4 regions of the Bradyrhizobium sp. USDA 4452 genome follow, and region 3 is predicted to be linked to each of the others. Evidence: predicted binding sites of a transcription regulator. Region 3 holds the regulator's gene; each other region holds the start of a gene.
What was found. Region 3 encodes PhoB, which activates phosphate uptake and scavenging genes when phosphate is short. Its sites were predicted from a motif close to TGTCATNNANCTGTCAT; they were not measured.
Positions count from the first base shown of each region.

Region 1: the regulator PhoB is predicted to act here: its motif matches at 2,470-2,486, upstream of ACVISU_RS12275 (inorganic phosphate transporter).
Region 2: the regulator PhoB is predicted to act here: its motif matches at 3,956-3,972, upstream of phnC (phosphonate ABC transporter ATP-binding protein).
Region 4: the regulator PhoB is predicted to act here: its motif matches at 2,852-2,868, upstream of ACVISU_RS04380 (acetoacetate decarboxylase).

Region 1 is NZ_JBSSGK010000001.1:2,569,239-2,576,575, reverse strand. It holds gene ACVISU_RS12290 (adenylosuccinate synthase) at 1-24, shown strand, start outside; gene ACVISU_RS12285 (hypothetical protein) at 60-1,637, shown strand; gene ACVISU_RS12280 (DUF5413 family protein) at 1,831-2,265, shown strand; gene ACVISU_RS12275 (inorganic phosphate transporter) at 2,549-4,177, shown strand; gene ACVISU_RS12270 (Crp/Fnr family transcriptional regulator) at 4,241-4,609, shown strand; gene ACVISU_RS12265 (DUF4112 domain-containing protein) at 4,778-5,338, shown strand; gene ACVISU_RS12260 (hypothetical protein) at 5,401-5,691, opposite strand; gene ACVISU_RS12255 (DUF3309 family protein) at 5,914-6,078, opposite strand; gene msrB (peptide-methionine (R)-S-oxide reductase MsrB) at 6,332-6,742, opposite strand; gene msrA (peptide-methionine (S)-S-oxide reductase MsrA) at 6,859-7,337, opposite strand, start outside.
Region 2 is NZ_JBSSGK010000001.1:2,030,121-2,037,457, forward strand. It holds gene phnE (phosphonate ABC transporter, permease protein PhnE) at 194-1,042, opposite strand; gene phnE (phosphonate ABC transporter, permease protein PhnE) at 1,039-1,923, opposite strand; gene phnD (phosphonate ABC transporter substrate-binding protein) at 2,006-2,938, opposite strand; gene phnC (phosphonate ABC transporter ATP-binding protein) at 3,015-3,830, opposite strand; gene ACVISU_RS09625 (chloramphenicol acetyltransferase) at 4,042-4,707, shown strand; gene ACVISU_RS09630 (alpha-D-ribose 1-methylphosphonate 5-triphosphate diphosphatase) at 4,704-5,876, shown strand; gene ACVISU_RS09635 (DUF1045 domain-containing protein) at 5,897-6,589, shown strand; gene ACVISU_RS09640 (LysR substrate-binding domain-containing protein) at 6,586-7,337, opposite strand, start outside.
Region 3 is NZ_JBSSGK010000001.1:3,420,070-3,427,406, forward strand. It holds gene argF (ornithine carbamoyltransferase) at 1-758, opposite strand, end outside; gene ACVISU_RS16475 (acetylornithine transaminase) at 758-1,963, opposite strand; gene ACVISU_RS16480 (GcrA family cell cycle regulator) at 2,459-2,971, shown strand; gene phoB (phosphate regulon transcriptional regulator PhoB) at 3,112-3,822, opposite strand; gene phoU (phosphate signaling complex protein PhoU) at 3,954-4,670, opposite strand; gene pstB (phosphate ABC transporter ATP-binding protein PstB) at 4,682-5,500, opposite strand; gene pstA (phosphate ABC transporter permease PstA) at 5,497-6,342, opposite strand; gene pstC (phosphate ABC transporter permease subunit PstC) at 6,347-7,336, opposite strand.
Region 4 is NZ_JBSSGK010000001.1:845,099-852,435, reverse strand. It holds gene ACVISU_RS04390 (acyl-CoA carboxylase subunit beta) at 1-1,527, shown strand, start outside; gene ACVISU_RS04395 (IclR family transcriptional regulator) at 1-38, shown strand, start outside; gene ACVISU_RS04385 (patatin-like phospholipase family protein) at 1,646-2,809, opposite strand; gene ACVISU_RS04380 (acetoacetate decarboxylase) at 3,031-3,810, shown strand; gene ACVISU_RS04375 (MFS transporter) at 3,828-5,132, opposite strand; gene ACVISU_RS04370 (acetyl-CoA C-acyltransferase) at 5,335-6,531, opposite strand; gene ACVISU_RS04365 (hypothetical protein) at 6,914-7,081, opposite strand.

The sequences.
Region 1 (7,337 bases), 850 kb from region 3:
GTACAGAATCCGTTCGAGGCTTAACGGGATATTACCTATATCCCACCAATTGTGTGGAAATGGCTGACTACTACCCGCTGATCGCCCGTGCCATCGCCGGATTGGACCCCAACGCTCCCGGCGAAGCCCGCCGCGCGCTGTACGCGCGGGCGCGGACGGCGTTGATCCAGCAACTTCGCGGCGTGCAGCCGCCGCTCTCGGAGTCCGAGATCACCCGCGAGCGGCTGTCGCTGGAAGAAGCGGTGCGCAAGGTCGAGTCCGAAGCCGCGCAGCGCGCCCGCGACGCGTCGCGTCCTGGCGGCGGGGCTGCCCGCAGCAGCGACCCGCTGCGCCGGGCCAATCCAAGACCGCCGGAGGCAAATACAAGGCCGCCGGAAACCAATCCCGCCGACACTGCCGCGCGGCCGCGGCCTCCGGCCGAGCCGCGCCCGCCGCGGAATTTGCGTCCCGATGCGCCGCCGACGCCGCCGCGGCCGCAGAACCCGCCGGTCCCGGCCGGCTCCGATACCCAGGCGCCGCAGGCCCGGCCGGCGCCGCCGCGCCGCGGACCCGAAGGCGCGCAGCCGCCGGTGCCGCCGGCCGCCCCGGGCGTGCGCGGCTTCCGTGACATCACCGCCGACGCCGACGATCTCGGGCGGGCTGCGGCGCAGGCCAGCCGCAACGCGCGCAAGACCTACGCCAACGTGCCGTCGCCCTCGCCGGAATTCGACCGGCTCGAGCCGAGCCTTGAAAACCGCGGCGGCGATCCCGAGGCGCCGTATTCCTACGACGAGTCGATCGAGGAGGCGGAGCGCTACGCCCCGCAGCCGCCCCAGGCGCCGCCCACGCGGACGCGGGTCAGCAATGCCGAGCGCGAGCCGAAGCGGCCGCGCGTCGGATCGATGTTCCCGTTCAAGACCGCGATCGCGATCGGCATCCTGCTGATCCTGATCGGCACCGGCTTTCTGTTCCACCAGCAGGCCACCACCTTCGTCAGCAGCCTGTTCAAATCCTCCGCCCCCGTCGAGGCGCCGAAGGATGCCGCGGCGACGCCGTCAAGCAAGAAGATCACCGACCGCGTCGGCCAGCCGTCGTCGTCGGGCGAGCCGGTCGCTCCGGTGGCGCAGCGCGTGGTGCTCTATGACGAGGACCCGTCGGATCCGAAGGGCAAGCAATATGTCGGTTCGGTGGTCTGGCGCACCGAGCAGGTCAAGGGATCGGGCAACCAGAAGCCCGACATCGCCGTGCGCGCCGACATCGATATCCCCGATCGCAAGTTCAAGATGACGATGTCGTTCCGCCGCAACACTGATACGTCGCTGCCGGCGAGCCACACCGCGGAATTGACCTTCATCCTGCCGCAGGACTTCGCCAATGGCGGCGTCGGCAACGTGCCGGGCATCCTGATGAAGTCCAACGAGCAGGCCCGCGGCACGCCGCTGGCCGGGCTCGCGGTCAAGGTCACCGACGGCTTCTTCCTGGTCGGCCTCTCCAACGTCGACGCCGACCGCTCGCGCAATCTGCAGCTCCTGAAGGAGCGCTCCTGGTTCGACGTGCCTCTTGTCTACACCAACCAGCGCCGCGCCATCATCGCGATCGAAAAGGGCGCCCCCGGCGAGCGCGCCTTCAACGACGCGTTTGCGGCGTGGGGTGAGTAGCAGCCGGAAGCTCACCTCGGTGCTCACGATCTCATCGCCCGGCTTGGTCCTGGCGATTCCGTATCGCAGCGAAGTCTGGCTGTTGCAGCGCATTCGAGCGCTGGCTCCGGAAACATTGCGGAGCGCTTTGGATTTTCCCTAGCACCGTCGCGCGACTGCGTTACACTTGACCGACACCGGGCAGGGGCACGCCATGAAACGCTATCTGATCTTCGCAGCCGTCGGGCCGTTCATCGGCGGCTTCCTGCTGCTGCTCATGACCACCTATCAGTCCGGCTACTGGACCGAGACCAACGGCGGCGAGGTGGCGAAGCTGCTCGTCGTGTTCGTGAAGTCGCTGCAATACAATTATCTGTTCGGCATCGTGCCGTCGCTGATGTTCGGCGCGATCGACGACATCCTGATGCATATGCGGCGGATCACGCCGACGGTGCGGATGCTGATGGTCGGCGCGGTGGCGTTCGTCGGCGCGGCGCTGACCTACGCCTCGCACGGCTCCGAAAGCGGCCCGGTGCAGTTCATCCTCTACGGGCTGGTCGGCTTCATCCCGGGCGTGATCACGTCCTGGCTGGCGCATCGATATGCCGAGGAGCTGCACGCGCCGGCACAGCATGCATCCCAGCATTAGGGCGTGCGCGTCCGATTTTTGAAAAGCGGAAATCGTCGGCCTTGGTGCGATCGGCGATGTCCGGCCTGTCGTCGCATTGGCGCGTCGCGGTCGGACCGGAGGCTTTGCCCGACGCGGGGCGAGGTTGGGGTCGCGCCGTTATCATAATCTTGTCAACCGGATTAGTCGCCGGCCGGCAGCGGCGCGCATCGACCTTCATGGAACTGTCACATGCGCGTCATGTAAACGTAGTCCCAATGTCACATGGCCGCTTTTGTCCTCCCGCGGCCGTGAGGGCGATCATATGAGCGATGTAGCGTTACCTGGTTCGATCGAGCCCGCGCGACGCCGCGGCCCCGATCTCGAGAAGGGCTTTCATCCTCTCACTGGCATTATCTATCTCGGCGTGATCGGCGCCGCGCTGCTGTTCGTGGCCTACAGCATCTACGCGGACGTTGGTGCGACGGGCAGCGGCAAGACCTCTTATGCGGCGTTTCTGCTGCTGTTCGTGGCGCTGCTGATCTCGCTCGGCTTCGAATTCGTCAACGGCTTTCACGACACGGCGAACGCCGTTGCGACCGTGATCTACACGCGTTCGATGCCGGCCCACATTGCCGTGGTCTGGTCTGGGCTGTTCAACCTGATCGGCGTCCTGCTCTCCAGCGGCGCGGTTGCCTTCGGCATCGTCTCCCTGTTGCCGGTCGAATTGATCCTTCAGGTCGGCAGCAGTGCCGGTTTTGCGATGGTGTTTGCGCTGCTGATCGCCGCCATCATCTGGAACGTCGGCACCTGGTACTTCGGCTTGCCTGCCTCGAGTTCGCACACGCTGATCGGATCGATCATGGGCGTCGGTATCGCGAATGCGCTGATGCACGGACGGGAGGGGACGTCAGGCGTGGATTGGTCGCAGGCCGTCAACACCGGCAAGGCGCTGCTGCTGTCGCCGCTGTTCGGATTTGCGCTCGCGGCCGTCCTGCTCTACGGGCTGAAGACCGCGCTGCTGCGCGCAACGCCGGCGCTGTTCGGCGAGCCGCAGGGCGATCAGCCGCCGCCGTGGTGGATTCGCGGCATCCTGATCCTGATCCTGACCTGCACCCTGGTCAGCTTCTTTCATGGGTCGAACGACGGTCAGAAGGGCATGGGTCTCATCATGCTCATCCTGATCGGCGTGGTCCCGACCGCCTACGCACTCAACCGCGCGATGCCTATCAGCCAGATCGCGGCGTTCACCGCGAACTCGGCTGCGGCGAGCAAGGTCATCGAGGATAGGGGAGCCGATCGCAGGGTGACCGGCAATCCGCGTCCGGCGGTGACGAACTACATCGCGCTTCGGCAACTCAGCGACGATACCTATCCGTCACTCTCCGTTCTCGTCGGCGAAATCCGCGACCAGGTCGTGCAGTACGGTTCGCTGGCGAAATTCCCGGCGGAGACCGTCGGCAACACGCGTAACGACATGTATCTGGTGTCGGAGGCGCTTCGCCTGCTGATGAAGAGCAGCGACAGCGGGCTGAACGATGCCGATGTCGCGACGCTCAATCGCTACAAGGGCTCGCTGGATGCTGCCACCAAATTCATTCCGTCCTGGGTGAAGATCGCAGTCGCCATCGCGCTCGGCCTCGGCACGATGGTCGGCTGGAAGCGGATTGTCGTGACGGTGGGTGAGAAGATCGGCAAGACCCATCTGACCTATGCGCAGGGTGCCTGCGCCGAGATCACGGCGGCGGCGACCATCGCCGCGGCAGATGGATACGGCCTGCCGGTGTCGACGACGCATGTGCTGTCGTCCGGCATCGCCGGCACCATGACCGCGAACGGATCCGGCCTGCAATGGTCGACAATCCGCAACATCGCGATGGCCTGGGTTCTGACCCTGCCGATGGCGATGCTGATCTCGGGCGTTCTCTACTTCGTTTTCGCGCATCTATTTTAGCCGGAGCAGCAAGACAACTGGATGCCTGAGATTTGCATCCGGGTTCGGGGAAAGGAATTTCGAGTGGCAGATGCAAGCTTCAGCCTTCTGACGGGCAACGATATCGAAACGCGCCTGGTGCGGGCCGGCGGCGTCATCTTTCGCGAGGGTGAGCAGGCCAACGAGCTGTTCGTGATCAAGAGCGGCTACGTGCGCATTCAGGTCGGCAACAAGACCATGGCGGACCTGCCGGCCGACACGATCTTCGGCGAGATGGCATTGATCGACAACGAGCCAAGAAGCGCGACCGCGACGGCGCTCACCGATGTGGAGCTCGTCCCGGTCTCGGAAAAGCAGTTTCTCTTCCTCGTCAGCCAGACGCCGCACTTTGCGCTGAAGGTGATGCGGACGCTGGCCCAGCGGCTCAGGACCATGAACAAGGGCGTCTATTGAGCGAGGCGACGATCGCGTCCCGCGCCATCGATTTCAATCGTTGCTTTCGCCGCCGCTTCGGCTTGACGCCGTCGGCGGCGGACGGCAGGTGGTGCGGCTTGAGCAGCCAACAAGGTGACACACTGGTAATGTGACGCAACTTGAACCATCTGCTCGCGTTACCATGTGATGGCCATGCCCGAGGACGACATTTTCTCCCCCCACGCCACGCGCTCGCGGCCGCCCTTCGGCGGGGCGCAGGCGCGCGGCAAGGTCATCGATCAGGACGGGCGCGAGCTCGGCGATGGCCCGCTGCATCCGCAGTTCCAAGGTTTTCAGGGAGCCTTTCAGGAAGGCTTCCGCTTCGACTTCCGCAACTCCACCGCCAACCCGTTCGGCAATCTGACGCGCGAGGAGCGGCTGGCACGGCTCGAGATGATCGCCAAGCTGCTCGACGTCGCCTTCGTCGTGCCGGGCACCAATGTCCGCTACGGCATCGACGGGCTGATCGGCCTGATCCCCGTGGTCGGCGATCTCATCACGACGGCGATCTCGCTGTGGCTGGTGCGCGAGGCCCGTCTGTTGGGCGCGCCCTGGCACATCACCGCGCGGATGCTTGCCAATGTCGCGGTCGACGGCGTGGTCGGCATGGTGCCGGTGGCGGGCGATGCCTTCGACGTCATGTTCCGCGCCAACATCCGCAATGTGCGGATGCTGCGGCGCTGGCTCGACAAGCAGCCGAGACTGTAACTCTCAAACAAAAGCCCCCGGACATCGCCGAGGGCTTTTCGTTGGGCATAGAGCAGAAGAGCTTATGCGGCGTCGGCGTCGGTCTGGGCCGGTTCGGGGCGCGCGCGGCGCGGCAGCGGGAAGGCCTCGCTCTCATACAGCGAGCGGATGCCGTTCTGGTCGAAACGGGCTTCCTCGACCTGGAGATAGGCGCCGTTCAACGAGTCCGCCGGCAGCTGCTCCATCGCGAACTGCACGGCCTCGGCGGCAGTGCCGAAACGGCGGTAAGCGAAGCCGGCCCGCTTCTTCTTGCGGATCGCGGCAGGGAACAGTTCGGCTGATGTGTTATAGTTGAACGGACGCAGCGGACGCATGGTCGACGACCTCTTGTGTTCTTGGCATAGAGCGGCGAAAGGGATTTTGGGGGACGGCGGCCTATTATCGGCGGCGCGCCGTACATGTCATTTCGATCCCTAATATAGGCCTCTTTGACAAAAATGCGACCCCGGAAGCGCCCCCGACAGGGCACATGCTGAATCCGCGCATAGCACGCGGGTTATCAAAATAAATCCGTTTATTTCAATGGCTTATGGCCATTAAATCTTGTCGAGCCAGGCCAGGATCACGACCACGATCAAAATCACCCCGAAAAGGCCCATTCCGGAGTGGCCGAGACCATAGCCATAGCCGCGGATCCGGCCGCTATAGCCGCCCAGCAGGATAACCAGCAGGAGGATAATGAGGATCAGTCCGAGCGACATGGCGCCCTCCTCAGAACAGGCGGCAGCCGCTCGGCGAGACGCCGACGGCCCCGCGAATTCGGAGCAAAGCACATTCCGGGGCGATGCGCAGCATCGAACCCCAATTCGCAACTGCGAATTGGGGAATCTCGAGATTCCCTGATGCGCAATTGCGCATCTGAGGTTCAGTCCGGAGCTTGCCAACGGGCGGCGCAAAGCGCCGACCCGTTGCGACTCCCGGGATTTGGGACTCCCCGGGATGACGGCTTCGCCGTCACTTCTCGTTCAGCTTCAGCGCCGCCGAGTTGATGCAGTAGCGCAGGCCGGTCGGGCCGGGGCCGTCGTTGAAGACATGGCCGAGATGGCCGTCGCATTTCGAGCACAGCACCTCGGTGCGGATCATGCCGTGGCTCATGTCGCGCTCCTCGTCGACATGGCTCTCGACCGCGGGCTTGGAGAAGCTCGGCCAGCCGCAGCCGGAATCGAACTTCTGGTCGGACTCGAACAGCGTCTGGCCGCAGCCGGCGCAGACATAGGTGCCCTTGCGGGAATCGTGCTCGTATTCGCCGGTGAACGGCCGCTCGGTCGCCTTTTCCCGCAGCACGGCGTACTGCATCGGCGTCAATTCCTTGCGCCACTCGGCCTCGCTCTTGCGGACCTTGCCGTCGGTCTTGGTATCGGACATTCAACCTCCTCGGTTTGATCGTCATTGCGACGAGCAAAGCGACGAAGCAATCCATCTGTCCGCTTGCGGCACCATGGATTGCTTCGCTTCGCTCGCAATGACGGTGATTGTTCCCGTCAGTTGGTGACCTTGGTGCTGCCCACCAGCGTCGGCTTCTCGATGTAGTTCTCTGCAAAAATCTTCTTCAGGTTCTCGACCTTCGGGACGTCGTTATACGCAATATAGGGCTGGTTCGGGTGCAGCGTCAGGTAGTCCTGGTGGTAGCTCTCCGCCGGATAGAACGCCTCCAGCGCGCCGACCTTGGTGACGATCGGCTTCTTGTAGACCTTGGCCGCATTGAGCTGGGCGATGTAGGCGTCCGCCACCTTCTTCTGCTCGTCGCTGGTGGTGAAGATCGCCGAGCGATACTGCGTGCCGGAGTCCGGGCCCTGGCGGTTGAGCTGGGTCGGGTCGTGCACGACCGAGAAGAAGATCTGCAGGATCTTACCGTAGGAGATCTTCTGCGGGTCGTACTTGATCTCGACGGACTCGGCGTGGCCGGTGGTGCCGGTCGAGACCTTCTCGTAGTCGGCATTCGCCTTGCTGCCGCCGGAGT
Region 2 (7,337 bases), 1.4 Mb from region 3:
TAGGCCGCCTACGGCGGCCGTCCTCAAGAACGCCGAAGCGAAGCTTCGGCTATGTCGCATCGCCAGATGCGATCCGGGTGAGGGGTATCTCTCCCCGGACACGTCGGCTTCTGAATTCGCTGAGCGATACCCCTCATCCGGCGCTTCGCGCCACCTTCTCCCACAAGGGGAGAAGGCTTGAGCGCGCGGCAAGCTACACCACCGCCCTTTGACCGATGATGGCAAAGCGCAGCTTGCTCGAGATGAAGTCGATCGCGGCGACCGCGATCAAGATCATCAGGATCAGGAACGACACCTTCTGCCATTCCAGCACGCGGATCTGCTCGGCGAGCTGCAGGCCGATGCCGCCGGCGCCGACGATGCCGATGATGGTGGCCGAACGGGTGTTCGACTCGATGAAATAAAGTACCTGGCCGGCGATCACGGGCAGCACCTGCGGCAGCAGGCCGAAGCGGATTTCATGCAGCGCGTTGCCGCCGGAGGCGCGGATGCCCTCGACCTGCTTGCGGTCCGCCGCCTCGATCGCCTCCGAGAACAATTTTCCGAACGCGCCGAAGTCGGAGACCATGATCGCCAGCACGCCGGCGAACGGACCGAGGCCGACCACGTTGATCCAGACCAGCGCCCAGATCAGTGTATCGACGCCGCGGATCGAATCCAAGAAGCGGCGCACCGGAAAGCGGATCAGGTTCGAGGGGATGATGTTGCGTGCGGCCAGCAGGCTCACGGGCAGCGCGAGCAGCGCCGCGAGCGTAGTGCCGAGCAGCGCGATCGAAAGCGTCTCGCCGAGCGCCTGCATGTAGAGCGGGAACGACGTGCCGGGATTCGGCGGGATCATCAGCATGGCGATCCAGCCGAGTTGGCTCATCCCCGAGATCAGCTTCGTGGGCGAGAAGTCGAGATCGACCAGACCGTAGACGAAGATCGCGAACGCCGCGGCGATCATCGCCGGCATCGCCAGCCGTGCCGACGCGGGACGATCGAACACGCCGGGATATTTCGCGCGCAGTTCCGCGGTGTCCGGCCTCGGCAGCTGGCTCATCGCCGGGTCTCCTTGCCGAACAGCCGGCCGCGCAGCCAGCCGGTCGAGATGTCGATGATGAAGACGGTGACGATGATGGTGATGAGGATCGCGCTGACGTCGGAATAGTAGAATTTGCGGATCGCGACCACGAGCTCCTGACCTATGCCGCCGGCGCCGACGAAGCCCATCACGGAAGCTTCGCGGACGTTGATCTCGAAGCGCAGCAGCGCATAGCTGGCGTAGCCCGCCGAGACCTGCGGCAACACGGCAAAGCGCATGCAGGACAGCCAGCTCGCGCCGGTGGAGCGGATGCCCTCGACCGGCTTCATGTCGGCGTTCTCGACGATCTCGGCAAACAGCTTGCCGAGCGCCCCGGTGGTGTGGATCGCGATCGCGAGCACGCCGGCCATCGGCCCGAGACCGAAGGCGATCACGAAGATCAGCGCGAACACGATGCCGGGCACGGTGCGGGCGAATTCCAGCAGGCGACGGACCGTGAAACGGACCCACGAGCCCGGCGACGTATTCTGGGCCGCGAAGAAATTGAGTGCGAAGGCGAGCACGGCACCCGTGAGCGTGCCGACATAGCTGATCAGGATCGTCTCGCCGAGCATCTTCAGCCATTTGTGCCACCCCCAGAACCATTCGGCGGGATCGGTCCAGACCCGCGCGCCGGAATCCAGCGTCAGGATGCGATCAAAATAACTGACGAAATTGCCGAAATAGGTGAACAGCGTGCGCAGGTTCACTTCCGCGCCGAACGCTGCGATCACCAGCACCGCGCAGAATGCCGCCGTTGCCAGCGCGGCCTTCGACCGCTTGCGTGCGACGGACTTGCGGTAGGCGCCCTCCAGCGTCGCCAGTTGCTGCGCTGGAAGAATGGATACGGCGGTCGCCATCGGCGCTTGCAGTCCGGTTCGGAGTTGAGTGGAGAGAAAGGGCCGGGCCATGCGCCCGGCCCTCGTGACGTCAGGCGCGCGATCAGCTCGCCTTCTTGCGCAGTCGGTCGACGAACTTGATCAGTTCGATCGTGCTGTCCCAATCCTTGGTCGTGGCCGGATGGAAGCCCTTCTTCTGGCCGTCGGATAGACGGTCGAAGGCGGCCTTGTCCTTGGTCGGCGCTTCGAAGAAGGCCTTGGCGATCGCCGCCTTCAGGTCTTCCGGAAGGTCGGAATTGTAGGCGTAGGGGCCGTTGATGATGGGCGACGACTTGTTGATGATCCGGAAATCCTCCTTCTTCATCGCCGAGCCGTCGGCGTTCTTCAGCATGCCCTTGGTCAACATCTGCGCGAGCGTCGAGTCATCCTCGTTGGTGCACTGGTTGGCCGCCATGTCGACGGTGCCCTGCGCCAGGGCGAGGATCGCGTTCTCGTGGCTGCCGGTGAACACGACCTTCCCGAAAAAGCCCTCGGCATCATGGATGCCCATCTTGTCGAGCTCGAAGCGCGGCACGTTGTTGCCCGAGGTCGAGTTCGGATCGACCAGGCCGAGGTTCTTGCCCTTCAGGTCTTCCACCTTCTTGTAGGGACTGGAAGCCTTGACGAAGAACACCGAATAGTAGCCGGTCGAACCGTCGGCGTTCATGTCGTTGGCGAAGGCGTCGGTCTTGACGCCGGTCAGCCGCGCGCGGGCGAACGAGGCCGAGCCGTAGCTGGCGATCTGGATGTTGCCGGCGCGCTGGCCTTCGATGACGGCCGCGTAGTCGTTGGCAATGCGCAGCGTGACCTTCACGCCGAGCTCCTTGGACAGATAGGCCGTGAACGGCGTCCAGCGCTCGGTGACGCCGGAGGCGTTCTCGGCCGGCACCACCGCGAAGGTGAGCTCGGGATATTTTGCTTTCCAGTCCTGCGCGAATGCCGAGCCGGTGAACGCCAGCACGGCGGCGCCGGCCAGAATGATGCGACGAGTGAACATGACTACCCCTCTTTTGTAGTTACACCTGTTGGCCAGGCAAAACGCCCGGCCTCGCAGATTGGAAAATGCGCGCCGCTCAGGCCGCGGCAGCGGTGCCGAGCGCCGGAACCGTCGTGCCGTCGGGCGCGGGCATTGGCGCGCCGCCCATGACGTCATTGGCCTCGAGGTCATAGAGCTCGCGCGCGATTTGGTCGGTGAGCGCCGCCGGGGCGCCGTCGAACACCACGCGCCCTGCCGCCATGCCGATCAGCCGGTCGCAATAGGTTCGTGCGAGATCGAGCGAGTGCAGATTGCAGAGCACCGTGATGCCGAAATGCTTGTTGATGCGCAGCAGTGCGTCCATCACGATCTTGGTGTTGCGCGGGTCGAGCGAGGCGATCGGCTCGTCGGCGAGAATGATGTCGGGCTCCTGCACCAGCGCGCGGGCGATCGCGACGCGCTGCTGCTGGCCGCCGGAAAGCTGGTCGGCGCGTTGCGCCGCGAGCTGGGCGATGTCGAACTGATCGAGCGCGGACAGCGCAAGCGCCCTGTCCTGCTCCGGCCAGACCTGCGCCAGCGAACGCCAGGACGGGATCTGGGCAAGCCGGCCCATCAGCACGTTGGTCAGCACGTCGAGACGGCCGACGAGATTGAACTGCTGGAAGATCATCGCCGAGCGCGCCCGCCACTGCCGCAGCTCCTTGCCGCGCAGCGCCGTGACGTCGGTGCCTTCGAACAGGATACGGCCGGAGGTCGGATCGGCGAGACGGTTGATCATCCGCAACAACGTCGACTTGCCGGCACCGGAGCGCCCGATCACGCCGACGAAACTGCCCGGCGCGATCGAAAAGGATGCGTTATCGACAGCGGCTTTTGTGCCGAACCGGCACGTCAAACCTTCCACCACCAGCATGCAATGCTCCAACCGCGTCACCTTGGGCCATCGCTATCCCCGGCGTTTTACAGTTATGTGACGCTGGCGCTGCGGTGCGGCGATCGTTCACACCCGTCTTTGCTGATCCCTTGCCGTCATCGCAACGTCATGATGTTGTCATCAAGCATCCAGATGACGAACGCGCATCCCCCCGGAAGCACAAGATTCCTGATGATTTGCGGAGGCCCTGATGGCCGGAAAAACACTCTCGGTTGTGCCGACGATCGACCCGACCGCGGCGGTGCGCGAGAGCAAGCTCGGCAGATATACCGAGGTCGGCGCGCGCACGATCCTGCTTGAGGTCAGCATGGATGACTATTCTTACGTCGTGAACGACAGCCAGATCACCTACACCTCGATCGGCAAGTTCTGCTCGATCGCGGCGATGACCCGGATCAATCCCGGCAACCACCCGATGCATCGCGCGACCCAGGCGCATTTCACCTACCGCGCCAGCGCCTATTTTCCCGGCGAGAGCGACGACACCGACTTCTTCAACTGGCGACGTACGCATCATGTGAATATCGGCCATGACGTCTGGATCGGTCATGGCGCGGTCGTGCTGCCTGGGCGGAACATCGGAACCGGCGCGGTCGTCGCCGCCGGCGCGATCGTGACCAAGGATGTGCCCGCCTATACCATCGTTGCCGGTAATCCGGCGCGTCCGGTCAAGCGGCGGTTTTCGGACACGGTCGCGGATCGCCTCACCGCGCTCGCATGGTGGAACTGGGATCACGAAACACTTCGGCGTGCCCTGCCCGACTTTCGCAAGCTCGCGGTCGAGGAATTCCTCGACAAGTACGAGGCCGAGGCCGTATCCCAATCGCACGACAAACAACGGAGCGCCGCATCGTGACGGACATTTTCATTGAAGGCGGTCGCACGCTGGTTGACGGTGCCTTGGTCGAGACCTCGCTGCGGACCTCGGGCCGCGACATCGGCGCGCTCGACGCCGAGCAGGGCCGCGCCGCGCTCTACATCGATGCCGGCGGCCTCCTGGTGCTGCCCGGCATCATCGATTTGCATGGCGACGCGTTCGAGCGGCAGATGATGCCGCGCCCCGGCGTCGACTTCCCGACCGACGTGGCGCTGATCGACAGCGACCGGCAGGCGATCGCCAACGGCATCACCACCGTCTTCCATGGCACGACCTGGTCGTGGGAGCCCGGCCTGCGCAGCGCGGAGAATGCGCGCAAGCTGCTCGATGCGATCGAGGCGCTGCGGCCGCAGCTCGCCGCCGATACCCGCTTCCATCTGCGCCACGAGACCCATAATCTCGACGCCGAGGCCGAGATCATTCAATGGCTCGGCGAAGGCCGCATCGACCTGTTCGCCTTCAACGACCACAGCAACGTCAAGCCGAAGAAGCGCAACCAGCTGGCCGAACGCGCCGGGCTCTCGCTCGAGGCCGTCAACGACATGCTCGATCGGGTCGTGGCGCGTCGTCCCGAGGTGCCAGCCTCGATCGCGCGACTGGCTGCCGCTGCACGCGCGGTCAACATTCGGATGCTCTCGCATGACGACAACAGTCCGGCGATGCGCCAGGAGTTTCGCGCACTGGGCGCCACGATCGCCGAATTCCCCGTCAATGAAGAGACCGCGCGCGATGCCGCGGCCGCGGGCGACTTCATCGTGTTCGGCGCGCCCAATGTGGTGCGCGGCGGCAGCCACACCGGCTGGACCAGGGCATCCGACATGATCGCACACGGCCTCTGCTCGGTGCTGGCGTCGGACTATTATTATCCCGCGCAACTGCTCGCCGCCTTCCGCCTCGCCGGCGACGGCATCCTGCCGCTGACCAAGGCCTGGGACCTGATCTCGTCGGCGCCGGCACGCGCGGCAGGGCTCGCCGACCGCGGCGTGCTCGCTGCCGGCCGCCGCGCCGACATCATCGTCGTCGACGACAAGGTGCCGCTGCGGCCGCGCATCATCGCCGTGATCGCGGCGGGACGGCTGGTGCATCTGGCGGACGCGAACTGCCTCGTCCATTCACTGGCACCGCGCAAGACGGTTGCGGCAGCATAGTCAGGACCTATTCTGCCGCCATGGCCAACACTCCGCGCTACGCGATCTATTATGCGCCGTCACCCGACAGCGCCCTGCACCGCTTCGGCTCGACGCTGCTCGGCTACGACGCCGTGTCGGGCGACGACCTGCCGTTTCCCGCCGGCGTCACGCCCGACTGGCGCGAGGTGACGGAGGATCCGCGCAAATATGGTTTTCACGCCACGCTGAAAGCGCCGACCGTGCTCGCCGATGGCCGGAACGAGTTCGAGCTTCTCGACGCCTGCGCCGCCTTCGCCGGCCGTGCGCGGCGCATTCCGGTGATCGAACCTGTCGTCGATGCGATCAGCGGCTTCATTGCCGTGATCCCGTCGAGCCGTTCCGATGATCTGCAACAGCTTGCCGCCGACTGCGTCACCGAATTCGACACCTTCCGTGCGCCGCTCACGCCGCAAGATCGCGCGCGGCGCAAGCCCGAACGGCTCACGGAACGGCAGCGCGATTATCTCGATCGCTGGGGCTATCCGTACGTCATGGAGGAATTCCGCTTTCACATGACGCTGACCGGACGGCTGAGCGAGGAGCGGCGCGGCCCGATCGTGGCGCGGCTGCGCGAGCGCTTCGCGGCGATCGACCTTGCGACGCTCTCGATCGACCGCATCGCGCTGTTCAAGCAGACGGATGGCGCATCGCGCTTCCGGATCATCGGCAGCTGGCCGTTGCAGGCGAGCTAATTCGGCGGCGCCAGCTCGGCCAGCAACCACTTCTTGAATGTCTGCAGCGCACGATTGCGCTGCGCGCCCGGCGGATGAACCAGCCAGTAGCTGCCGGTCACATGGCCGACCGGCAGCAGCCGGCGGATCGTCCCGCGCCGTTCACTCTCGGCGATGAAGGGTTCGAGCGCGAGCGCAACGCCCGCGCCGCGTTCGGCGGCCTGCAGCGCGGCCACAAAGCTGTCGACCGAGACCGCGCGCGTTGCGAGCGGCACGGGCTCGCCGGCATGCCTGAACCAGAGCGGCCAGGCTGCGGGGAACGTCGTCACATGGATCAGCGCGGCGCGGCCGAGGTCGGCGGTGGTGCGCAGCTTCAACCGCCGCGCCAGCGCCGGCGCCGCGACCGGAACGGTCCTCACCTCCATCAGGCGATTTGCGACGACGCCTTCGGGCTTGTCGGGGCCGAAGCTGATGCCGGCATCAAAAGTCTCGGTATCGAAATCGACATTGCGGTTCGAGGTCTCGATCGCAAGATCGATCCCGGAATGCCGGGTGAGAAACGAGGATAGCCGCGGGATCAGCCAGGCCGACGCGAACTGCGGCAGCACCTTCAGCCGCAGCCGGTGCTGGCCGGCCGCCTCGACGGCCGACTCCGCCTGGGCCAGCAACGCGAATGCGCGACCGCTCGCAGCCGCCAGCTTCTCGCCGGCATGGGTCGGCCGAACGACGCGATGGGCGCGGTGAAACAGCGCGGCGCCGAGATGGACTT
Region 3 (7,337 bases):
GACATCAGCTTGGCATTGACCTGATAGGGCTTCAGCACGTTGTGGCGGTGCTCGCCCTCCTTGTCGCCCATCGACACCCAGGTGTCGGTGACGACGCAGTCGGCGCCGCGCACGGCGGCTTCCGGATCGGTGCCGAGCACGATCGGCGCGCCGGTGGCCTTGATCCAGTCCCGCATCGGCTTCTTCGGCGAGAGCTCGGGCGGCGTCGCGATGTTGAGATTGAACTTGAAGCGCTCGGCGGCGTGCGCCCAGGAGGCCAGCACGTTGTTGTCGTCACCGGTCCAGGCCACCGTCTTGCCCTGAATCGAGCCGCGCTTTTCCTCATACGTCATGAGGTCGGCCATCACCTGGCAGGGATGCGAGCGCCGGGTCAGGCCGTTGATGACGGGCACCGTTGCGTGGGCGGCGAGTTCGAGCAGCGCGTCATGATTGAGGATGCGGATCATGATCGCATCGACATAGCGCGACAACACGCGCGCGGTGTCGGCGATGGTCTCGCCGCGGCCGAGCTGCATCTCCGCGCCGGTCAGCATGATCGATTCACCGCCGAGCTGGCGCATGCCGACGTCGAACGACACCCTGGTGCGGGTCGACGGGCGCTCGAAGATCATCGCCAGCGTCTTGCCTTCGAGCGGCTTCCTGGGCTTCTCATGCGCCTTCAGCTTGGCCTTCATGGCGGCGCCGGCTTCGAGCATGTTGCGCAGCTCGGCGAGCGGCAGCTCGTTGATGTCGAGGAAGTGACGGACCGGCTTGCTCATTATCCAGCCGCCTTCTTCGGCTGCGTCGCCGACAATGTCGCGCAGGCGCGCTCGAGCGAGACGATCGACTGGTCGATCTCGGCCTCGGTCACGATCAGAGGCGCGAGGAACCGCACCACGTTGTCCCCGGCGCCGACGGTGAGCAGCTTCTCGTTGCGCAGCGCGGCGATCAGATCGCCCGAGGGCACCACGGCCTTGACGCCGATCAACAGGCCCTCGCCGCGCACCTCCGACAGCACGCCGGGATAGCGGTCGACGACCGACGCGAGTTTCTGCTTGAGCAGCAGCGACATCTTCTGCACGTGCTCGAAGAAGCCGGGCTTGAGCATAACGTCGAGCACGGCATTGGCGGCGGCGACTGCGAGCGGATTGCCGCCGAAGGTTGAGCCGTGCGAGCCCGGCGCCATGCCGGCCGCGGCCTGCGCGGTCGCCAGCACCGCGCCGATCGGGAAGCCGCCGCCGAGCGCCTTCGCCAGCGACATCACGTCCGGCGTGACGCCGGTGCGCTTGTAGGCGAACAGCTCGCCGGTGCGGCCCATGCCGGTCTGCACCTCGTCGAATGCGAGCAGCAGGCCGTGCTCGTCGCACAGGGCGCGCAGCGCCTTGAAGAAGGCCTGCGGCGCCGAGCGCACGCCGCCCTCGCCCTGCACCGGCTCGATCAGGATGCCGGCGGTGTTCGGGCCGATCGCCTTCTTCACCGCCTCGATGTCGCCGTGCGGCACCTGGTCGAAGCCGTCCATCGGCGGGCCGAAACCTTCGAGGTATTTCGCCGAGCCGGTCGCAGCCAGCGTACCCAGCGTGCGGCCATGGAAGGCGCCTTCGAAGGTAATGATGCGGTAGCGCTCGGGATGGCCCTTGGAGAAGTGGTAGTGGCGGACCAGCTTGATCACGCCCTCCATCGCTTCCGCGCCGGAATTGCAGAAAAACACAAAGTCGGCAAAGCTCTGCTCGCACAGCCGCGCGGCGAGCACTTCGCCGTCCGGGCTCTTGAACAGGTTCGACATGTGCCAGAGCCTGGTCGCCTGCTCCTGCAGCGCCTTGACCAGATGCGGATGCGCATGTCCGAGCGCGTTCACCGCGACACCCGAGGTGAAGTCGAGATAGCGGTCGCCGTTGGTTGCGATCAGCCAGGCGCCCTCACCGCGCTCGAAGCCGAGATCGACCCTGGCGAAGACGGGGAGCAGATGCGACGAGGCGTTGGTCATGGCGTTCACTGCCGGTTTGAAACCGTCAATTGCTGCGCGGCTTGACGCCAGCGCAGCAACCGCCAGCTTCGGAAAACAAAACGGCCGCCTTTGCGGGCGGCACGTGCACATCATTCTATGCTGCGGCCGGTCAGTGTCAATCGCCAGCAGCCGGCCCCTGCCGGCGTTCCTGCGATGCGAACCCAGCGCAATCCGGAGCATTCCGGTGCGGTGGAAAAGCCGCACGGCAATGCTTAACTGTGTGGGAACATGTGGACGCACGGCCGCGGACTCTTGCGCCAGAGTCACGCCATATTGTAGCGTTTGACCTGTCGGGTACGACATCTCGTGCGGCAGTACTGGACCCTCTAAGTAGCCTTCGTTCTCGCGTAAACGTTCGGGCGCAACACCGTGCCCGGCGAGGGCTAAGGGATTCTGGCCGCAGGGATATTTGTCCAGATTGGCTCGCAGCGCCGCTCCGTTGATTGGCCGGCGCCATGCGAAAGGAAGAATGCGATGACGGTATTGACCTGGTCCGACGATCGCGTCGAGCAGCTGAAGAAGCTCTGGGAATCCGGCCTCTCGGCCAGCCAGATCGCGGCGGAACTTGGCAATGTGACGCGAAACGCCGTGATCGGCAAAGTGCATCGGCTCGGCCTCTCCGGCCGCGCCAAGGCCCCTTCCACGGCCGCGCCGCGGCAGCGCAAGGCCCGCCCCGCCCAGCACATGATGCGGGTGGCGCGCCCGGTCTCGCGCGGCAACACCGCGCTCGCGCACGCTTTCGAGGTCGAGATGGAGCCGGATCCGATCTCCTTCGACAATGTGGTGCCGATGAGCCAGCGGCTGTCGCTGCTCGAGCTCAACGAGGCCACCTGCCACTGGCCGGTCGGCGATCCCTCGAGCCCGGAATTCTTCTTCTGCGGCGGCAAGGCGCTCGCCGGCCTGCCCTATTGCGCGCATCACTCGCGCGTCGCCTACCAGCCCGCCGCCGATCGCCGCCGGCCCTCGGCGAAGCCACAGATCAAGTAAGCACTCGGGAAACTGCCTGGACTGCAAAAACAAATCCCCGCGCAAGCGGGGATTTTTTTGTGGCTCGTAGCCCGGCTACTTCACCGGCGTTGTCCCGGCCAAAGCCGGAACGACATTGTGCTTGCGATTGCTGCACTGCCTTACGGCTGCGGCTCGGCCTTTGCAAAGCGATCGTCGAGCGCGTAGCCGGCGCCGCGCACGGTGCGGATCGGATCCTGCTCGCGGCCGGGATTGAGCAGCTTGCGCAGACGGCCGATATGCACGTCGACGGTACGTTCATCGATATAGATGTCGCGGCCCCAGACGCTGTCGAGCAGCTGCTCGCGGCTGAACACGCGGCCGGGATGCTCGAGGAAGAATTCGAGCAGCCGATACTCGGTCGGCCCGAGATCGATCGGACGGCCCGAGCGCGCCACGCGGCGCTTCTCGCGATCGAGCTCGATGTCGCCATAGGTCAGCACGGTCGCAAGCCGCTCCGGACTCGCACGGCGCAGCAGGCCCTTCACCCGTGCCAGCAATTCCGGCACCGAGAACGGCTTGACGATGTAGTCGTCGGCGCCGGTGGCAAGCCCGCGCACGCGCTCACTCTCCTCGCCGCGCGCGGTCAGCATGATGATCGGAAGCTGCTTGGTCTCGGGCCGCGCACGCAGGCGACGGCACAGCTCGATGCCGGACAGGCCCGGAAGCATCCAGTCCAGCACCACGAGGTCGGGAACGCGCTCCTTCAGGCGGGTGTCGGCATCGTCGCCGCGCCCCACCGTTTCGACATCGTAGCCTTCCGCATCGAGGTTGTAGCGCAACAGTGTCGTCAGCGCTTCCTCGTCTTCGACTACCAGAATGCGTGCGCTCATCGGTTTAAGTTCTCTCTCTGTGATGATCCGTTGCCCAGACGCAAACCGAAACGCTTACTTTCCTGAGCATAACCCCTGCGGAAAACGGCTTGTCGTGAAGACAATCCGGCTCCGCGCCCGCGGATCATGTCCTAGGTACCCGGCACAGTGGTGGCAAAGTTGGTCATGTCGCCCTTCGGACGCTTGTCGGTGATCTGCTGGCCTTCGATCATGTAGAACACGGTCTCGGCGATATTGGTGGCGTGATCGCCGATCCGCTCGATGTTCTTGGCGCAGAACATCAGATGGATGCAGAACGAGATGTTGCGCGGATCCTCCATCATGTAGGTCAAGAGCTCGCGGAACAGCGAGGTGCAGATCGCGTCGACCTCCTCGTCGCCCTTCCAGACGTTCATCGCCGCCGGCAGATCGTGCGCGGCATAGGCGTCGAGCACCGACTTGACCTGCGACAGCACGAGGTCGGTCATGTGCTCCAGGCCGCGGATCAGCTTCAGCGGCTGGAAATCGCTCTCCAGCGCCGCGACGCGCTTGCCCATGTTCTTGGCGAGGTCGCCGATCCGCTCGAGATCGGTGGCGACGCGCATCGCGCTGACGATCTCGCGCAGGTCGATCGCCATCGGCTGGCGGCGGGCGATCGTCAGCACCGCGCGCTCTTCGATGACACGCTGCAGATTGTCGATCTCGATGTCCGCGGCGACCACGCGCTTGCCGAGCGCGACGTCGCGACGGATCAGCGCGTCGACCGACTCGGTAATCATCCGCTCGACGAGCCCGCCCATCTCGGCGACCAGGCGGGTCAATTCCTGCAGGTCGCTGTCGAATGCCTTGGCGGTATGTTCAGAAGCCATCGTCATTCTCCTCAGCCGAACCGGCCGGTGATGTAGTCCTGGGTGCGTCGATCGCTCGGCGAGGTGAAGATCTTGTTGGTGTCGTCGAACTCGATCAGCTCGCCGAGATACATGAAGGCGGTCTTGTCGGAGACGCGCGCCGCCTGCTGCATGTTGTGGGTGACGATCGCGATCGTGTAGTCCTCGGAGAGCTCCTGGATCAGTTCCTCGACCTTGGCGGTCGAGATCGGATCGAGCGCAGAGCACGGCTCGTCGAACAGGATCACCTCGGGACGCACCGCCACGGTGCGCGCGATGCACAGCCGCTGCTGCTGGCCGCCAGAAAGCGACAGGCCGGAAGCGTTCAGCTTGTCCTTGACCTCGTTCCACAGCGCACCGCCGCGCAGCGCCTTCTCGACCCGGTCGTCCATCTCGGACTTCGAGATCTTCTCGTAGAGGCGGATGCCGAAGGCGATGTTCTCGTAGATCGTCATCGGGAACGGCGTCGGCTTCTGGAACACCATGCCGACGCGCGCGCGCAGCAGATTGAGGTCGAGCTTGGGATCAAGAATGTTGGTCTGGTCCAGCATCAGCTGGCCGACAGCGCGCTGGCCCGGATAGAGATCATACATCCGGTTGAAGATGCGCAGCAGGGTCGACTTGCCGCAGCCCGACGGGCCGATGAACGCCGTGACGCGGTTGGTGCCGAGCGTCAGGTTGATGTTCTTCAGCGCGTGGTGCTCGCCGTAATAGAAGTTGAGGTTGCGCACCGTGACTTTCGGCGGCGCTTCCGGCAGCGGCACCTGCGGAACGTGGCTCGCGGCGGTCGTGGAGACGGAAAGCTCGGTCATTTTGCGGCCCTTTCGGCACCAAGGATACGCGCGCCGATATTCAGCGCGAGCACGGTGAAGGTGATGAGCAGCGCACCGCTCCACGCCAGCTCTTTCCAGTAGGCGTAGGGGCTCTGCACGAAGTTGTTGATGGTCACCGGCAGGTTGGCCATCGTCTTGGTCAAGTCCCAGCTGAAGAACTGGTTCGACAGCGCGGTGAACAGCAGCGGCGCGGTCTCGCCCGCGACGCGGGCGGTCGCCAGCAGCACGCCGGTGATCAACCCGCTGCGCGCAGCACGATAAGCGATCCGCTTGATCACCAGCGAACGCGGCAGGCCGAGCGCGGAGGCCGCCTCGCGCAGCGGGTTGGGCACCAGCAGCAGCATGTCCTCGGTGGTGCGCACCACGACCGGGATCACGATCACTGCGAGCGCAAGCGCACCCGCGATCGCCGAGAAGCCGCGCATCGGCACCACCACCGCGCCATAGATGAACAGGCCGATGATGATCGACGGCGCACTGAGCAGGATGTCGTTGATGAAGCGGATCACCGAGGTGAGCTTGTCGTGCTTGCCGTACTCGGCAAGGTAGGTGCCGGCGAACAGGCCGAGCGGCGCGCCGATGCCGACGCCGATCACCGTCATGATCACGGAGCCGACGATGGCATTGAGCAGGCCGCCATCGGTCGAGCCCGGCGGCGGCGTATTCTGGGTGAACAGTTGCACGCTGAGGCCTGCGATGCCGTTGTAGAGCAGCGTGATCAGGATCAGCGCCAGCCAGGTGACGCCGAACAACGCCGCGCCGACGCAGAGCGTGCGAACGACGATGTCGCTGCGGCGGCGGGATTTGTAGATCGGGTTCATGGCGTTACTTCCCCGCCTTCTTTTCAAGCCGCATCAGCATCAGCCGCGCGCCGGCGAGCACGAAGAAGGTCAGCACGAACAGCAAGAGGCCGAGCAGGATCAGGCCGGACTGGTGCAGGCCGTCGCTCTCGGCGAATTCGCTGGCGATCGCCGCCGAGATCGTGGTGCCCGGCGCGAAGATCGACGACGAGATGCGGAACGAGTTGCCGATGATGAAGGTCACCGCCATGGTCTCGCCGAGCGCGCGGCCGAGCGCCAGCATGATGCCGCCGATCACGCCGACCCGGGTGTAGGGGATCACGACGCTGCGGACGACTTCCCAAGTGGTGCAGCCCATGCCGTAGGCGGCTTCTTTCAGCACCGGCGGCACGGTCTTGAACACGTCGACCGAGATCGCGGTGATGAAGGGCAGCACCATGATGGCCAGGATCAGCGCGGCGTTGAACAGGCTGAGATAGGACGGCGGGCCGGCAAACACCGCGCCGAGCACCGGGACGCCCTCGAATATCCGGATCATGAAGGGCTGGAACGTGTTGGCCAGGAACGGGCCCAGCACGAAGAAGCCCCACATGCCGTAGATGATCGAGGGGATGCCGGCGAGCAGCTCGATGGCGATGCCGATCGGACGGCGCAGCACTTGCGGGCAGAGCTCGGTCAGGAACACGGCGATGCCGATGCCGACCGGAATGGCGATCAGCATCGCGATGACGGAGGTGATCAGCGTGCCGTAGATCGGGCCGAGCGCACCGAGCACCGGCGGATCGGCCGAGGGCGCCCAGCGCTGTGTCCAGAGGAAAGCGAAGCCGTATTCCTTCATCGCCGGCCAGGCGCCCGCGATCAGCGACAGAATGATGCCGCCGAGGATCAACAGGACCGAAATCGCCGAGATACGGGTGATCCAATAGAAGGTGAGATCACCGAGCTTGAAGGCGCTGAGGGCCTTGGCGCGATCATAAGGTTCGGCGGCTTCCATCACATCGCTCTGAACAGCCATG
Region 4 (7,337 bases), 2.6 Mb from region 3:
CGGCGCGAAGCGTTCGCGCGGGAGATGGGAGGCGTTGACAAGGTCAAGCGGCAACGCGACCAGGGCCGGCTCACGGTTCGTGAGCGCATCGACAAGCTCGTGGACCAGAGCAGCTTCCACGAGGTCGGTGCCATCTCCGGCATCGCAGAATACGACGAGAGCAACGAGCTCAAGCATCTGACGCCGGCGAACTGCGTGTTCGGGCGCGCCCGGGTCGACGGCCGCACCGTCGTCGTGGTCGGCGACGATTTCACCGTGCGCGGCGGCTCGGCCGATGCGTCGATTTCCGCCAAGCCGCTGATGGCGGAGGAGATGGCGCATGACTTCCGCCTGCCGATCATCCGCGTGATCGAGGGCTCCGGCGGCGGCGGCTCGGTGAAGACGATCGAGACCCGGGGCGCGGCCAATCTGCCCGGCGGTGTCGGCGGCACGCGCTGGTACTGGTACACGACCGCCAACCTGGCGCGCGTGCCCGTGGTTGGCCTCGGGCTCGGCTCCGTCGCAGGTCTCGGCGCGGCGCGGCTGGCGGCCACGCATTACTCGATCATGACCAAGAGCTCCGCGATGTTCGTCGCCGGCCCGCCGGTGGTGAAGCGGCTGGGGCAGGACCTGACCAAGCAGGAACTCGGTGGCGCCGACATCCAGACCCGCGCCGGCGCGATCGACCAGGCGGTCGAGACCGAGGAGGAGGCGTTCGACTACGCGCGGCGCTTCCTGTCCTACCTGCCGTCCTCGGTCTACGATCTGCCGCCGACCATTTCCTGCACCGACGATCCGGAGCGCGCCGAGGAATCGCTGCTGAAGGCCGTGCCGCGCAATCGCAAGCAGGTCTACAAGATGCGGCCGATCATCGATGCGGTGGTCGACAAGGGCTCGTTCTTCGAGGTCGCCGGCAATTTCGGCCGGCCGGTGATCGCCGGCCTGGCGCGGATCGAGGGCCGGGCGGTGCTGCTGCTCGCCAGCGATCCCTTCCACTATGGCGGCTCGTGGACCGCGGACGCCTGCCAGAAGGTGGTGCGCTGGGTCGATTTCGCCGAGACCTTCCATCTGCCGGTGGTCTACCTGATGGACTGCCCCGGCTTCATGATCGGGCTCGAGGCGGAGAAGTCGGCGACCATCCGCCACGGCGTGCGGGCGATGGCTGCCGTCAACCAGAGCACGGTACCGTGGTGCACGATCATCGTCCGCAACGCTTTCGGTGTCGCCGGTGTGGTGCATCAGCCGGCCAACCGGTTTTCGATGCGCTATGCATGGCCGTCGGCGTATTGGGGCTCGCTGCCGCTCGAGGGCGGCATCGAGGCCGCCTATCGCGCCGAGATCGATGCGGCGGCCGATCCCGCCGCCAAGCTGCGCGAGATCGAGGACCGCCTCAACAAGCTGCGCTCGCCGTTCCGCTCGGCCGAGAAATTCTGGGTCGAGGAGGTGATTGACCCGCGCAAGACGCGCTCGCTGCTCTGCGAGTTCGCGCGACTCGCCGAACCGATCCGCAAGGCCGGTCCGCCGAGCAACATGTCGACGCGGCCGTAGGGCTTTCACGCCGTCATTGCGAGGAGCGACAGCGACGAAGCAATCCACGCTTCCACAAGCGGAGATATGGATTGCTTCGCTTCGCTCGCAATGACGGTGAAGGAGCAGTCGGGCCGCGCTACTCCGCTTCGCGATGCACGTCGTGGATTACGATGCCCATGCCGTTCTCGGGCATCTTGATCCAGTCGCGCCGCTTCAGCGAGCGCTTGGTGTCCTCGTGTCCGCTCGCCCAGTGCTCGCGCATCGAGGTGCCGGAGAATTCGTGGTCCTTGGCGTCACCCTCGTAGGCCTTCTGCTGATAGATCAGCTGCAGCAGCGTGATCCCCGGCAACCGGCTGTTTGCCTTCTTGAGCTGGCGTTCCTCGTCCGACAGCTGGTCGTCGGGGATTTTTCCCAGCGCGTTGTGCAAGGCGGTGCGCAGATTGTAGGTCTTGCGGTAGACGTCGGTGTTGTAGCGGGTGCGCGACGAATACATGATGTCCTTGTGGCGGGCCATCACGTCCTGGATGTCGCGCGGCAGCGCGCCCCGCGCCGAGAACAGGTCGACCTGGAACACCAGCGAGTTCGCATTGTCCTCCTGGTCGAGCAGGTGTTGCAGCGGCGTGTTGGAGACGATGCCGCCGTCCCAGAAATGATCGGTGCCGACCTTTACCATCGGCAGTGCCGGCGGCAGCGCGCCGCTCGCCATGATGTGCTCGGGGATGATCTCGTCATGCGCGTTGTCGAAATAGATGAAGTTGCCGGACAGCACGTTCACCGCGCCGACCGCAAAGCGCATTGTCTTGGAATTGATGCGATCGAAATCGACCAGCTCCAGCAGCGATTCACGTAAGGGCGTGGTGTCGTAGTAGCTCGTGGCGGTGCGGGCGCCGGCTGGGCTGAGCCACGGATTGGTCTGGTGCGGGGTGAAGAAGCCGGGTTGCCCCAGCGTCGTCGTCAGCCATGAGCTGGTGAAATTGCGCGCCTTGCGGAAGATGTCGCCGTCAGGCGTGTAGTGCCAGATCTTGCGGCTGGTGATGCGATCCCAGAATGTGTGCAGCCGCTCCAGCCGCCTCTCGGGCGGATTGCCGGCGATAATCGCCGAGTTGATCGCGCCGATCGAGACGCCGCAGACCCAGTCCGGCTCGATGTTGGATTCGTGCAGCGCCTGATAGACGCCGGCCTGGTAGGCGCCGAGCGCGCCGCCGCCCTGCAGGACCAGCGCCACGCGATCGCATCCTTCGGGGCGCCAGCCGGGCGTCGCATGCTCGATGTCGTCAGAATGCGGGGTACGCGCGTCCATCTCAGGCACTCCAAAAAATTGCGGCGAGAATTCAGGGCGCCGATGACGCGGTGATGACAAACGCCGGGCCGGTGCACGGCGCATCCGGCATGGCTGCCTGCTTGGTTAGCATTGGCCTCCACCGCAAGACGCGGGTCATGCCCGTGACGGAAATCCCTCACATCGCCGTCAATCTCGGCCGCTAGCCTCCGCGCAATATTTCCGCACAGGGGGTTATTGCGATGCGCAGGGAAGATCTGCTCAAGCTTCCGTCCATGCCGGCTGCCGGTCCGAGCTATCCCGCCGGTCCGTACCGCTTCGTCGATCGCGAATTCCTCGTCATCACCTATGAGACCGATCCTGAATTGATCCGCGCCGGCCTGCCTGAGCCGCTGGAGCCGATCGAGCAGGCGATCGTGCATTACGAATGGATCAAGATGCCCGACAGCTCCGGGTTCGGCAGCTACACCGAGTCAGGCCTCGTGATCCCGGCGCGGCTGCGCGGTGAAGAGGTCAACTTCGTCTGCCAGATGTATCTCGACGATGATCCGCCGATCGCGGCCGGCCGCGAGATCTGGGGCTTTCCGAAGAAGTACGCCCATCCCAAGCTCGAGATCGTCAAGGACACGCTGACCGGCACGCTGGAATATGCCGGCCAGCTCGTCGCAATGGGCACGATGGGCTACAAGCACGAGAGCATGGCGGGCAATGGCGACATCACCCGCGCCACGCTGTCGAAGACGCAAGTCAATCTGAAGATGATCCCCGGCGTCGACGGCCATCTCGAGATCTGCCAGCTGGTTGCGATCAACCTGACAGACATCAACGTCAAGGGATCGTGGATCGGACCCGGTCGGCTGCACCTAGTGCCGCACGTCAACGCGCCGGTCGCGGATTTCCCGGTCAAGCGCGTGGTCGGCGCGCATCACTATATCGCCGACCTGACGCTGCCGTTCGGCCGCGTCGTGCACGACTACAACAAGGTCGAACACGCCGCGCCTACCGGTCTCGCCGCGCAGTAGCACGCCGCGAGGCTCGATCAGGCCGCGACCGGTTTCGCTTGCGGCGCGACCTTGGGCTGCGGCCGCGAGATCGCCAGCACACTCAGCGCGGCGATCACGCAAAGCGCGCCGGCGATGAAGAAGGCCGGCAGATAGCTCGCATAAAGCGTACGCGACACACCGGCGCCGAACGCGGCCGCGCCGGCGCCGAGCTGGTGGCCGGCGAAGATCCAGCCGAACACCAGATTGGCGCGCTCGGCGCCGAAGCGCTGCGCGGTGAGGCGCACCGTCGGCGGCACGGTCGCGATCCAGTCGAGGCCGTAGAACATCGCAAACAGCGACAAGCCGTAGAAGGTGAAGTCGGAGTACGGCAGATACAGCAGCGACAGGCCGCGGAGGCCGTAGTACCAGAACAGCAGCCTGCGATTGTCGAAGCGGTCCGACAGCCAGCCCGAGATGATGGTGCCGAAGAAATCGAAAATGCCCATCGCGGCGAGCAGGCTTGCGGCCTGCACCTGCGGGATGCCGTAGTCGAGGCACATCGGGATCAGGTGGACCTGAACGAGGCCGTTGGTCGAGGCGCCGCAGACGAAGAAGGTCGCGAACAGGATCCAGAACACCGACGATTTGGAGGAGTCGCGCAGTGTACAGAGCGCAGCGGCCATGATCGGCACGTTGGCCGGCGGCGGTGCGGGCAGGGGCGCGGTGCTCTCATCGCCGAATGGGCGCAGGCCGACGTCGCTCGGCCGGTCGCGCATCAGCATCAGCACCGCAAAGGCGGAGACGCCGAGCATGACGCAGACGAATCCAAGCGCGATACGCCAGCCGTAACGCTCCGTGATGGTGGCAAGTAGCGGCAGGAAGGCGAGCTGCCCGGTCGCGACGCTCGCGGTGAGCATGCCGATCACGAGGCCGCGCCGCGCCACGAACCAGCGCGTGGCGATGGTCGCGCCGAGCACCAGCGCGGTCATTCCGGTGCCGATTCCGATCACGACGCCCCACAGCGCGATCAGCTGCCAGACCTGCGTCATGGCGAGCGAAGCCACCAGGCCCGACACAACGATCAATTGCGCCGTCAGCGTGACGTTGCGCAGGCCGTAGCGGTTCATCAGCGCGGCGGCGAACGGCGCCATCAGCCCGAACAGGATGAAGCGGATCGACAGGGCCGAGGAGATCTCGGCGGTCGACCAGCCGAACTCCTTCTGCAGCGGCACGATGAAGACGCCGGGCGCGCCGACGGTGCCCGCCGAGATCAGCGCGGCCAGGAAAGTCACGGCGACCATCACCCAGCCGTAATGGATGTTGCGGTGGGCGAGGGTGGAAGCAAGCCAGTTCGAGATCATTCGGCCCTGGATATGAAATACGGTGAGGGTTCTATTCGTGATGCGCAATATGCCACGAGGGCGCGATGGCTAAAATGCCAAAGTTCCCTCGTTTTCGGACTCAGCAGGGTTCACGCCGCGAAGACGCTGCGCTCCCTCCCCCGCAAGCGGGAGAGGCCAAGTGCGTTTGCGGATAGGGCGATCTAACCGACTATCAGCGGGATCAGTGCGTGACCCGCTCGACCGCGATCGCGGTGGCTTCACCGCCGCCGATGCACAGGGCCGCGACGCCGCGCTTCAGGTTCTGCGCCTCCAGCGCGTGCAGCAGCGTCACGATCAGCCGTGCGCCGGTGGCGCCGATCGGATGGCCGAGTGCGCAGGCGCCGCCATTGATGTTCAGCCGGTCACGGGGAATTCCGAGGTCGCGCTGCGCCGCCATCGCGACCACCGCGAATGCCTCGTTGATCTCGAACAGGTCGACATCGCCGACGCTCCAGCCGACCTTGTCGAGCAGCTTCCTGATCGCCGGGATCGGTGCGGTGGTAAACCACTGCGGCTCCTGGCTGTGGGTGGCGTGACCCTTGATCTCGGCCAGAACAGGCAGGCCGTCGCGGTCGGCGAGCGAGCGCTTCGCCAGGATCAAAGCTGCGGCGCCGTCGGCATTGGCGGAGGAGGCGGCCGGCGTGATGGTCCCGTTGGCACGGAACGCCGGCTTGAGGCCGGGGATCTTTGCCGGATCGACCTTCAGCGGATGCTCGTCGTTGGCGATGATGCGCGGACCGGCCTTCTCGGTCAGCGTGATCGGCGCGATCTCGGCCTTGAAAGCGCCGCCCTCGACCGCCTTGCGGGCCCGGCTCAGCGTCTCCATTGCGAAAGCGTCCTGGTCTGCGCGGGTGAACTGATAGGCCTCCGCGGTCGCCTCGCCGAAATCGCCCATCGAGCGGCCGGTCTCGTAGGCGTCCTCGAGCCCGTCCATCATCATGTGGTCGATGATGCGGTCGTGGCCGGCGCGATAGCCGCTTCGCGCCTTCTGCAAGAGATACGGCGCGTTGCTCATGCTCTCCATGCCGCCGGACAGCACGATCTCGGCCGAGCCGGCCTTGATGATGTCGTGCGCCAGCATGGTCGCCTTCATGCCGGAGCCGCAGACCTTGTTGACGGTGGTGGCGCCGGTGGCGTCAGGCAGTTTGGCGCCGCGTGCGGCCTGGCGGGCGGGGGCCTGGCCCTGGCCGGCCGGCAGCACGTTGCCCATGAACACCTCGTCGATGCGTTCCGGCGCGAGCTTGGCGCGCTCCAGCGCCGCACCGATCACGTGCGAGCCGAGCTTGTGCGCCGCGAGCGGCGTGAGCTCGCCCATGAAGCGGCCGAGCGGGGTGCGCGCGGCGGAGAGGATGACGACGGGATCGGTGCTGGTTGCCATGGCGGGATACCCTTCAATGCGGGGATTTGATTGGATTATATGCATCATATGATGCAATGCAAAAATTGCAACTGCGCGCGGCATGAGAAAATGTCGTGGTCGCAGGAGTTGGGGCGGGGCCAGTTCCGCGATCACCGCCATCGTCCTCGCTTTGGGGGACGACGAGGAGGATGATTCTCGAGTCGAGACGTCAAACACACGGTGTCATCACCCGCGCGAAAGCGGGTGATCCGGTATTCCAGAGGCGACTGTGCTCGACCGAGAGGCCGCGGCGTACTGAATCGCGCGGTCGCGCCGGGCGATGACAGGTGAGGATGAGGACGCAGCTTCGCATTCTCGCGACATGATCCGTCCGAGTCCTGCCAGTCGTACAGACTGAAGCCTAATCCGACCGCCAGGAGCCCAGTAGAAATCGTCGCTTTGGCGCGGAGCCCGCCTGCTTCTGCACGTCGGGAAGGTCGACGGCGTAACGCTTCATCAGGAGCTTGATGGCAATCCCGATGATCACAAAGGGCATCAGGTAGATCGCGAAAACTTCGAAGGCTGGCATGTCATCCTCCGCGGCTTCGGATGAGGCATACTAGCACAATCATCTCGCGGGCGGAGGGGCGACCGATGCGCGGCGTCTCCAACCAAGCGGACAGTTTAGCACGTTGGCGCTGATGCCGCCGCGCATGGCCGCATGCGGCGGCTTCGATTGACACCGGCAGGCTCGGCGTTACGCTTCTGGAACAGGACGTTTTCCCAAGAGAATCAACGGCCGGGATCTAGATCCGGATTCGAGACCCAGAAGAAGTAAGAAAAGG